Regions from separate parts of the Lysinibacillus sp. RC46 genome, predicted to be linked through region 1. Evidence: riboswitches for the same ligand, from Rfam matches in the RefSeq annotation. Region 1 holds a riboswitch; the other holds the start of a gene.
What was found. Region 1 has a riboswitch for S-adenosylmethionine ahead of ABH966_RS10600 (methionine ABC transporter ATP-binding protein). Riboswitches for the same ligand answer to the same signal wherever they lie in the genome.
Positions count from the first base shown of each region.

Region 1 (5,213 bases):
TAGAATCTGTTAAAACAGTTTCTGAATTATACGCACCAATCTCAGGTACAGTAGTTGAAGTAAATGCAGATTTAGAAGATAGCCCAGAATTCGTTAATGAATCACCATATGAAAAAGCATGGATGATCGTTGTAGAGCCTGCTGATGCTTCAGAAATTGACAAGCTTATGACAGCTGAGCAATACGAAGAAATGATTGCAGAATAAGACAAGCCTTTAACTTCTTTCAGCGAGTGTTCAAACATCAGCTAAAAGAAGTTAAAGCCTCCGGCGGATGTCATGGAATCGGAAAGGAGTGCTTAGAGGATGTTAGCCTAAGATCATCGCATCCATGCGATAACGGCTAACTGACCTGCGTCGTGCAGGCCTAAGCACAAAGCCGATTCCTGACGCGATTATGTCGAGGCATAATTGATCAGAAAAACGTCGGAAACTACCGACGTTTTTTTTTATCTTAACCATCCTGCCACTATAGTTGGTAAGGTAAATGCAAGTATATTCCCTTATTAATAGGTATCTAACTGTATCAACGACAAGGTTTGTTGATATAATGAATTATAAGGGATATGTCTAAATGGGGGTGGCGTGATGTTCGAGGGAAAATGCTTAATTGTCGAAGGCCGATCGGATAAACTTCAAATCGAACCTATTTTAAATGAAGACGTAAAAATACTTTGTACAAATGGTACAATTGGTGTGCATCAATTAGAAGAGCTACTCGATCCATATGAGGGTTGTGAGCTTTATACATTTTTTGATGCAGATACATCAGGTAATAAGCTACGGGCATTAATGGACAGACATTATCCAGAGGCTGAGCATTTACGTACGATGCCAACATATAAGGAAGTTGAGACAACTCCGAGGAAAGTGTTAGCGGCGATATTGCTTCGTGCACATTTCTCAATCCATAATGAATATATTTTGTAAGGTTGCGTGAAAAAAGATGGAAGAATGGTCAAAAGAGCAGTGGAACACGGCTATCCAGTCCGGTGAAAAGGCTGCCTTTTATTTATATACGCCAATGTGTGGAACGTGCGCAGTTGCATCGAAAATGATGGCGGTTATTGAGCAATTGCTGCCACAGCTACAGGTTGGTAAGGCGAATATTAATTTTATAGAGCAAATAGCTTATGATAATAAAATCGAAAGTGTACCATGTTTACTCGTATGTGAAGGCGGAGAAGTGATAGAAAAGGTTTATGCCTTCCAATCCGTACCATATTTATACGAATTGTTAAAAAACTAATTGACTGAATATTAATCACATGGTAAAGTAACAAATATATTAAAAAAACAATAAATATATCGAACTCTTATAAAGAGCGGCGGAGGGAAGTGCCCTATGAAGCCCGGCAACCATCACAAACGTGAAAAGGTGCCAAATCACCCAAAGATTTATCTTTGACAGATGAGAGAACGGTTTAGCGTATATGTACGTGACCCCTTCTACTTGTCTTTAAGTGAAGGGGTTTTTTAATTTCTTTCAGCGGGTGTCCTGGAATCGAAAAGGAGTGCTTAGAGGATGTTAGCCTAAAACCATCGCATCCATGCGATAATGGCTAACTGACCTGCATCGGTGCTGCTGTTGCTGCGTTAGCACTACGCTTTCGCGCAAAAAACATCTGCAGGCCTAAGCACAAAGCCGATTCCGGACGTAATGTTTATCTGTGCGAAAGCGAAGCGACAGCAACAATTATGCCGAGGCATAATTGATATAAGAAAAGGAGAATTCGCTATGATCAATCTTCAAAATATTACGAAGAAATACAAAACTACGAATGGCGAATTAACAGCAGTTAAAGACGTCAACCTTTCTATTAATAAAGGTGAAATTTTCGGCATTATCGGCTATAGTGGCGCTGGTAAAAGTACAATGATTCGTTTGTTAAATGGTTTAGAAAAGCCTACATCTGGTAAGGTGACGGTTAACAATCAAGAGTTTTCGTCCATAAAGGGACAAAAGCTTAGGGATGCTAGACAAAAGGTTAGTATGATTTTCCAACATTTCAATTTACTTTGGTCTAGAACTGTTGCCGAAAACATCGCTTTCCCATTAGAAATCGCAGGTGTGCCAAAGGCCAAACGGGAAGCACGTGTGAATGAATTGATTACACTAGTTGGCTTGGAAGGGCGCGAAAAAGCATATCCATCACAACTTTCGGGGGGACAAAAACAACGGGTAGGTATCGCTCGTGCACTTGCTAACAACCCAGAGGTATTGTTATGTGATGAGGCAACATCTGCACTCGATCCGGAGACAACAGATGCTATTCTTGATCTACTTGTCGATATTAACGAACGATTAGGTCTAACGATTGTGTTAATCACACATGAAATGCACGTTATCCGTAAGATTTGTCATCGTGTAGCGGTTATGGAAGCTGGTGAAATTGTAGAACGTGGTGAAGTATTACAAGTATTCCAAGCTCCACAAGCAGCCATTACGAAAAAATTCGTTTCTCAAATTACAGATACGAAGGAAACACAGGAAACAGTGGCACAAATTAAAGAAAATTACCCTAATGGACAACTTGTTAAGCTAATCTTTGTAGGAGAAAAAACAGAGCAGCCTGTCATTTCACATCTTGTGAAACAGTTTGATGTAGAAGTAAGTATTGTACATGGTAATATTTCGCAAACGAAAAATGGAGCGTACGGTACACTTATTGTGCAAATTGATGGCTCAGAGGCGAATGTTGCTGCTGCACTGAGTTACTTAAATACAGTCGAAGTACAAACGGAGGTGATTACAAATGCTAACTAGTCTTTTTCCGAATGTCGACTGGGAAAAAATGTGGGACGCTACGTATGAAACATTGTATATGACAACAATTTCTACGGTCATCACATTTATACTTGGATTAGTAATTGGAATCTTATTATTTTTATCAAGTCCCAACCAACTATGGGCCAACAAAATTGTAAACTTTTTAACAGGATCAATCGTTAACATTTTCCGCTCGATTCCATTTATCGTATTGATTATCTTATTAATTCCATTTACGAAATTTTTACTCGGCACAATTCGTGGCGCAGATGCGGCTTTACCAGCATTAATTATTGGAGCTGCACCATTCTATGCGCGAATGGTATTAATCGCCTTACGCGAAATTGATAAAGGTGTTATTGAAGCGGCTCGTTCAATGGGTGCCAAAACGTCAACGATTATTTGGAAAGTATTAATTCCCGAATCGTTACCAGCGCTTATTTCTGGTCTTACTGTAACTGCTGTAGCACTTGTTGGTTATACTGCGATGGCAGGTATTATTGGCGCAGGTGGTCTAGGAAACTTAGCATTCTTAGATGGTTTCCAACGTAATCGCACAGATGTAACTTTAATGGCAACTATTTTAATCTTAATAGTAGTATTTATTATTCAATGGATTGGCGACTTAATTACAACCAAAACAGATAAACGCTAAAAAGAGCATCATACTATGAACATCTAAAAGGTTATCTCGGTTTCATACCGCTAACATATTTTATATAGGAAAAGGGAGAGTAATAAAATGAAGAAGTTATTAACAGGATTATTTTTATCTGTATTAGTACTAGCTCTAGCCGCTTGTGGTGCTGGTAAAAAAGAAGAAAAAAGCTCATCATCTGATGCTGGTGATAGTAAAGAGAATGTAACATTAACAGTAGGTGCTTCTAATACACCACATGCTGTTATTTTGGAAAAAGCAAAACCGATTTTAGCTAAAGAAGGTATCGATCTTAAAATTGAAACATATCAAGATTATGTATTACCAAACCAAGATTTAGAATCTGGCGAAATTGATGCAAACTATTTCCAACACATCCCTTATTTAGAGAAGGAAATTAAAGAAAAGGGTTATGATTTTGTAAACGCTGGTGGTATTCATATTGAACCAATCGGTATTTACTCTAAAAAATATAAATCTCTTGAGGATCTTCCAGAAGGTGCAACAATTTTACTTTCTAGCTCAGTTGCAGATCATGGACGTATGCTTTCATTATTAGAAGCTAAGGGCTTAATTAAACTTAAGGATGGAGTAAATAAAACATCTGCTGAACTTAAGGATATTGTAGAAAATCCTAAAAACTTCAAATTCGATGCAAATACAGCTCCTGAAATGCTTGTACAAATGTATGAAAATAATGAAGGTGATGCAGTTCTTATCAATTCTAACTACGCAATCGATAACGGCTTAAATCCATTGAAAGATGCAATTTCTCTTGAAGATAAAGAATCTCCATATGTAAACATTATCGCTGTACGTGCTGGTGATGAAACAAAACGAGAAATTAAAAAATTAATAGAAGTATTAAAATCTAAAGAAATCCAAGACTTCATTATTGAAGAGTGGAAAGGCTCAGTTGTACCAGTAAAATAAAATGTATCGAAAAAAGGGTATGTAAGTATGACAGCTTACACACCCTTTTTGCTTGTCTACAAAAGAATAAAACAAATGTAATGATCACGCAGAGTTGGTGCTTTCCACGGTTTTGGCTTCAATCTCCTCGTCACTACGTTCCTGCGGGGCTTTCAATGCAAGCCCATTCCACAGAAGTCGCCACTCTCTACAGAGGTTGTCAAAAAAACACTATGTAATTTTATATCAAAATAGTGTTTATCTACAGTTTGAAAGGGTATGTAAGTATTAAAGCTTGCATTCCCTTTTTTTTCTTGTTTAAAAAAGGATGTCTATTATCAGAAAAGTATAACATTTTTATCGAAAAGGGTCTTCTTTTGTGTTTTATAGCAAAAATATAATATATTTTAAAAGTGACTGATTTACCAAATATTTTATATAGAAATTGATTAGTGATCTTTATTACTATAGTTGTTGTGTTTATAAATCGAAAAAGTGCTAGAAAACATGAAAGAAAATCAAATATTTCTTACATCAACTGGAGTGAACACCAATGAATAAATTAATCATCGCAGAAGACATCATGCAGGAGCATGAGGTGAAGGGTTATTTTGAAACATTGCGTGAGAGCGTCATTCGCTCACGTTTCACAATGACTGCAGTCTTTTTTAAATTAGCTAATTCACCACAAGGAACAGATATAGAACGTAATCTAATTTCAGCTTTTCTAAAATCAAAAATACGAAAAACAGATTTACTTTTCCAATTAGCGGATGGCGTGCATTGGGGAGTTTTTTTTCTACAAAGTAGTGAAGTCGAGGTAAAGGCGTTTTTAAAACGGATTTTTGCAATTCTGAAGCAAGAAAGGGAATTT
Region 1 is NZ_JBGCCF010000009.1:113,174-118,386, reverse strand. Features, by position in the region: gene gcvH (glycine cleavage system protein GcvH) at 1-206, shown strand, start outside; gene ABH966_RS10610 (toprim domain-containing protein) at 588-929, shown strand; gene ABH966_RS10605 (thioredoxin family protein) at 946-1,248, shown strand; SAM riboswitch class I at 1,313-1,417, shown strand; gene ABH966_RS10600 (methionine ABC transporter ATP-binding protein) at 1,738-2,766, shown strand; gene ABH966_RS10595 (methionine ABC transporter permease) at 2,756-3,424, shown strand; gene ABH966_RS10590 (MetQ/NlpA family ABC transporter substrate-binding protein) at 3,512-4,360, shown strand; gene ABH966_RS10585 (response regulator) at 4,893-5,213, shown strand, end outside.

Region 2 (5,213 bases), on a different contig from region 1:
ATGACTGTATCTACAGTTAAAACGATAGCCTCAAAACCGGCAGCCTCGGCTCGAGCGGCCATACTATAGGCAATTTCCTCATTTGTTGACCAATATAATTGAAACCATTTAGTAGCAGTGGGAGCTGTTTGTGCCACATCCTCGAGTGCGTAGCTTGAAACTGTGCTTTGAATATAAGGGATTTTTAATTGATCAGCTGCACGTGCTACGGCTAGCTCTCCTTCGTCATGCGCCATTCTGTTCATGCCAACAGGAGCAAATAAGAACGGAGTTGGGTGTACTTTTCCGAACAGTTCAATTGATGTATCAATACTTGAAACATCCTGTAAAAAGCGTGGAATAATAGAGTATTTTTCAAAGGCTGTACGGTTATTCCTTAATGTTTGCTCACCGCCAGCGCCTGAACGGATGTAACCAAACGGACCAGCTTCCATTTTTTCTGCAACTGCCTTTTCTAAATCTGCAAAGCAAATAGGAAAGGGGGCTTGTGCATTAATATTTTTTAATAGTAGATCGCTATGTGTTGTCTTTGTCATCATAATCCTCCTACTAATCTTTTTTTAACTTCGCAGCAAAGCGGTTACCTATTGATTGAATAATCTGAACAAGAATGATTAAGATAAACACTGTCGCATACATTACATCGACCTCATAGCGTAAATGACCGTAACGGTATGCGAGATCACCTAGACCACCAGCACCAACCATTCCTGCCATTGCTGTTGCTCCTATAAGACCGATTGTGGCAATCGTTAAACCTAAAATAATGGATGGGCGCGCCTCTCGTAATAAGACATTCCAAATAATATGACGACGTTTAATACCCATTGCTGTATAAGCTTCCACAACACCCGGATCAACTTCTAAAAGTGCAGTTTCCATAAGTCGCGCAATATAAGGCGTTGTATAAACAACAAGCGGTACAATAACACCTTTTACACCAATAGTTGTGCCGACGATTAGCTTCGTAAACGGTAAAATGAAGAATAGTAAAATAATGAACGGTACAGAGCGGATAATATTAATAAATAAATTGAAAAATTGATAGAGAAATTTATTTTCAAACGATTGTCCTGGGCGAGTTAAAACAATTAAAAGCCCTAATGGGATCCCTATTAAAATAGAGAAAAATAATGAAATCCCGACCATTTGGAAGGTTTCGATAATGGATTTCCCAATAACATCTGACCAATCTGCAAAGAAGCTTTGAATGCTATTCATTTAATTCGCCTCCTAATTCCTCAACGCTTACTCCGTTTTCTGTAAAATACTTAAGTGCTTTTTCTACGATATGTGCTTCACCGTGTAGATGCACGACAATATTACCGACAATGCCGTTTTTTAATTCAATGATATTGGCGGTTAAAATATTCGGTTGAACATCATAAACTTTACTCACTTCTGCTAGTAATGGTTTCCCTGTACTTTCACCAAGGAATGTTAAACGAATAACACTTCCTGAAACATTTAATTGCTCGATAAGGGAAGGGGATAAATTACGTTGAGAAATGGTATTTAAAAACTTTCGTGTCGTTGGATGCTGAGGCTTTGAAAATAGGTCTATAGCAGAGCCGTATTCCACAACCGCCCCTGATTCAAGAACAGATACATCGTCGCAAATTTTTTGAATAACATTCATTTCATGTGTAATGAGTAAAATAGTGATGCCTAGCTCGCGATTAATTTTCAAGAGAAGCTCAAGAATGGCGTCAGTTGTTTCGGGGTCGAGTGCACTTGTCGCTTCATCACTGAGCAAAATCTCAGGCTCTTGGGCAAGGGCACGTGCAATAGCGACACGTTGCTTTTGACCACCTGAAAGCTGGCTAGGATAGCTATCTAATTTCTCTGTTAGGCCAACAATTTCTGCATATTTTGCAACGCGTTTTTTCACTTCGGAGTCGTTATAGCCTAGAAGCTTTAATGGTACCGAGATATTGTTGTAAACAGTCGCTGTTTTTAAAAGGTTAAAATGCTGGAATATCATCCCGATTTTTTGACGAGTTTTGCGAAGGTCGTTTAGAGAAAGGGAAGTAATATCTACATGATCGATTAATACCTTTCCTGTTGTTGGACGTTCTAATAAATTGACACAGCGAATAAGAGTACTTTTTCCTGCACCACTGTAGCCAATAACCCCATGAATTTCACCTTTTTTGACATGCAAGTTAATACCATCTACTGCTTTGACGATACCATTTTTAGTTTTAAATTCTTTTGTTATATTTTCTAGTTGAATCATACGGTGATATCTCCTTTCTTAGTCCTTCTATAAATCAAGAATCTGCTAGCTTTCCTGTAGGAGTCCCGCAGATTCTTGATTTTATGAATGGTCCTTAATCGTCACTTACCAGCTTGGAATTACAGAGCCTTGGAATTCTTTTTCAATAAAATTGCGTACCTCATCAGATTGATAAGCTTCAACAAATTTTTTGATCGTTGGGTCATCTTTGTTTTCGGCACGTACTACAATGTAATTCACATATGGAGAGTCCGTAGATTCTAAAAGAATGGAGTCTTTTTTAGGATTAATGCCAGCATCAAGAGCGAAGTTTGTATTAATAGCTGCTACATCTACTTCACTAAGCTGTTTTGGAATTTGTGCAGCCTCTAATTCAATGAATTTCAAATTCTTTTTGTTTTCTTCCACATCGCGAATAGATGCTGTTAAGTCTGCACCGTCTTTTAATTTAATATAGCCCGCCTCTTGAAGGACAAATAGAGCACGAGCCCCGTTTGTTGGATCATTTGGTAATCCGAACGTTGCACCATCAGGAACGTCATCAAATGATTTATATTTCTCAGAGTATATGCCTAGAGGATTTAAAATTGTTTTTCCAACTGGCACTAAATCTGTATTGTGATCTTTGTTAAATGTCTCGAGGAATGGCTTGTGTTGATAACTGTTTACATCAAGATCGCCCTCTGCTAACGATGTATTTGGTAAAACATAATCAGAGAAAGATTTTACTTCTACCTCTAAGCCATTTTCTTTGGCAACTTTTGCTACAACCTCAGCAATTTGTTCGTGTGGACCAGAAGTTACACCTACTACAATCTTATTTTCATTAATAGCCTTACTTTGACTATCCTTACTATTTTCTTTAGTACCACAGCCTACTAATGCTGCTACTAATGTGAGACTTGCTAAACCTAATAAAATTTTATTTTTCTTTTTCATGAAACATACCTCCAAAGTTTTTTTATCGGTTTTTGAAAATAAAAAAAACTCTCTTAAAAAAATTAAGAGAGGCTCATAAAAAAGTGTCCTCTCTTATCTTTCAAACGATGATCGTTTGCAGGATTTAGCACCTTCCTTAAAAAAGGAGGTTGCCGAGCTTCATAGGGCCAGTCCCTCAGCTACTCTTGATAAGAGATTTATAATATTTTTTTGTAAATCCGATAGAACTAATATAAATTATAGGATATAGTAAGTCAATTGAATTTTTAAAATTTTTTATTTTGTTATAATATTTAGTTGCGAAAGAATCCGCAAGAAAGAGACAAAACTGTTCCCATAGCAAGTTTGAGCTAATGGAACAGTTTTTCGGGTAGAGTCTACTTCATGAGTTAAATAAGTTTAATTTTTCAATTCTACTGATCGCTTCACGTAAGCGGTCTTCGCTAACAAGTAAGCCAACCCGCACATAGCCTTCACCATATTGACCGAAGCCATTGCCTGCAGCTACTGCGATATCAGCTTTGTCGAGCAATAAATCGGCAAATTGTTCACTCGTAAAACCTAATGGAACAGGGAGCCATGCAAAGAAAGAGCCTCTCGGTGCTGTTACTTGCCAACCAATTCGCTGAGCTTCTTCGATCAGTACGTTTCGTCGACGCTCATAAGTCGCACTTAGCTTATCCACGCAACTCTGGGAAGCAGTAAGTGCAACTGCCGCGGCTTGTTGCACGGCAGGGAATTGACTACAAAATAGATGATCTTGAATAAGGTTAATGGCTGCAACAATATCAGGGTTACCAACTGCAAAACCAATGCGCCAGCCTGCCATATTATACGTTTTGGATAATGTATACATTTCGATACCGACATCTTTTGCACCGTCAGCTTGCAGGAAGCTGATAGGTTTATTGCCGTCAAATCCAATCGCCCCGTAGGCAAAATCATGTGCTACGATAATATTGTGCTCTTTTGCAAAGCGTACTGTTTCCTCGAAAAATTCAAGTGTTGCAGTACCGCCAGTTGGGTTATTCGGGTAATTCAAGTAAAGCATCTTCGCCTTTTCTTTTACTGCATCGGATAAAGCATTATAATCAGGCAGAAAATTATTTTCTGCAAAAAGAGGCATAACTTCAAAATTAACATCGCCTAATACGACACCTGATAAGTAATCTGGATATCCAGGATCGGGTAATAGCATAGTATCACCAGGGTTTAAAACGGCTAACGGTAACTCAACAAGACCAATTTTCGTACCACCGAGAATAGCTACTTCTGTGTCAGGATCAATGTCAACATTGTATTCGCGTTTGTAGAAACTTGCAGCTGCTTGGCGTAATTCTGCTATGCCATGAAATGGAGAGTATTTATGATTTTGAGGATTTTCTGCCGCCTCCTGCAATGCTTTAATAATATGTGGAGGAGTGGGTTGATCTGGATTACCTTGACCAAGATTAATAACATCACGCCCTTCAGCAAGAGCAGCGTTTACTTTTTGCACAAGTGCTGCAAAAAATTGAGTTGGAAGTAGCTGTAGTTTTTTTGAGAATTCCATGCATGTCCACCTTTTTCAGAATATAATAATTATTAAAGATATGATGCACATAATATTACTTTTTTTAGTAATTGTCTAGAGCCCAATAGTATATGAGGTGAGGAAAATTGAATAAAGTCTCGTATTTTATCGTCAATGCTTTTACTACAGAACTTTATAAGGGAAATCCCGCAGCAGTCTGTTTACTTGATTCACCAATACCTGAGTCGACCATGCAGAAAATTGCTCAGGAGATACCCGTACCAACAACAGCTTTTGTCCAAAAGAAGGATCATGATTTTTTTCTTAGATGGTTTACGCCAGCAAAGGAAATACCGATTTGTGGACATGGAACAATCGCTAGCGCTTTTTTACTTTGGAAACAAGGAATTGTACCCGTCAATTCTTCGCTTACATTCCAGACTGTAAGCGGTCCTTTACAAGCAAATTGGTTGAATGAACTAGTTGAAATAACAATTAAGAAGTACCAGTTAGAAGAGATTG
Region 2 is NZ_JBGCCF010000062.1:1,445-6,657, reverse strand. Features, by position in the region: gene ABH966_RS26665 (alpha-hydroxy acid oxidase) at 1-536, opposite strand, end outside; gene ABH966_RS26660 (methionine ABC transporter permease) at 550-1,221, opposite strand; gene ABH966_RS26655 (methionine ABC transporter ATP-binding protein) at 1,214-2,239, opposite strand; gene ABH966_RS26650 (MetQ/NlpA family ABC transporter substrate-binding protein) at 2,345-3,178, opposite strand; SAM riboswitch class I at 3,269-3,373, opposite strand; gene ABH966_RS26645 (pyridoxal phosphate-dependent aminotransferase) at 3,561-4,730, opposite strand; gene ABH966_RS26640 (PhzF family phenazine biosynthesis protein) at 4,838-5,213, shown strand, end outside.
Region 2: it holds a riboswitch for S-adenosylmethionine, as region 1 does, so the genes downstream of both, ABH966_RS26650 (MetQ/NlpA family ABC transporter substrate-binding protein) here and ABH966_RS10600 (methionine ABC transporter ATP-binding protein) in region 1, are expected to answer to the same signal.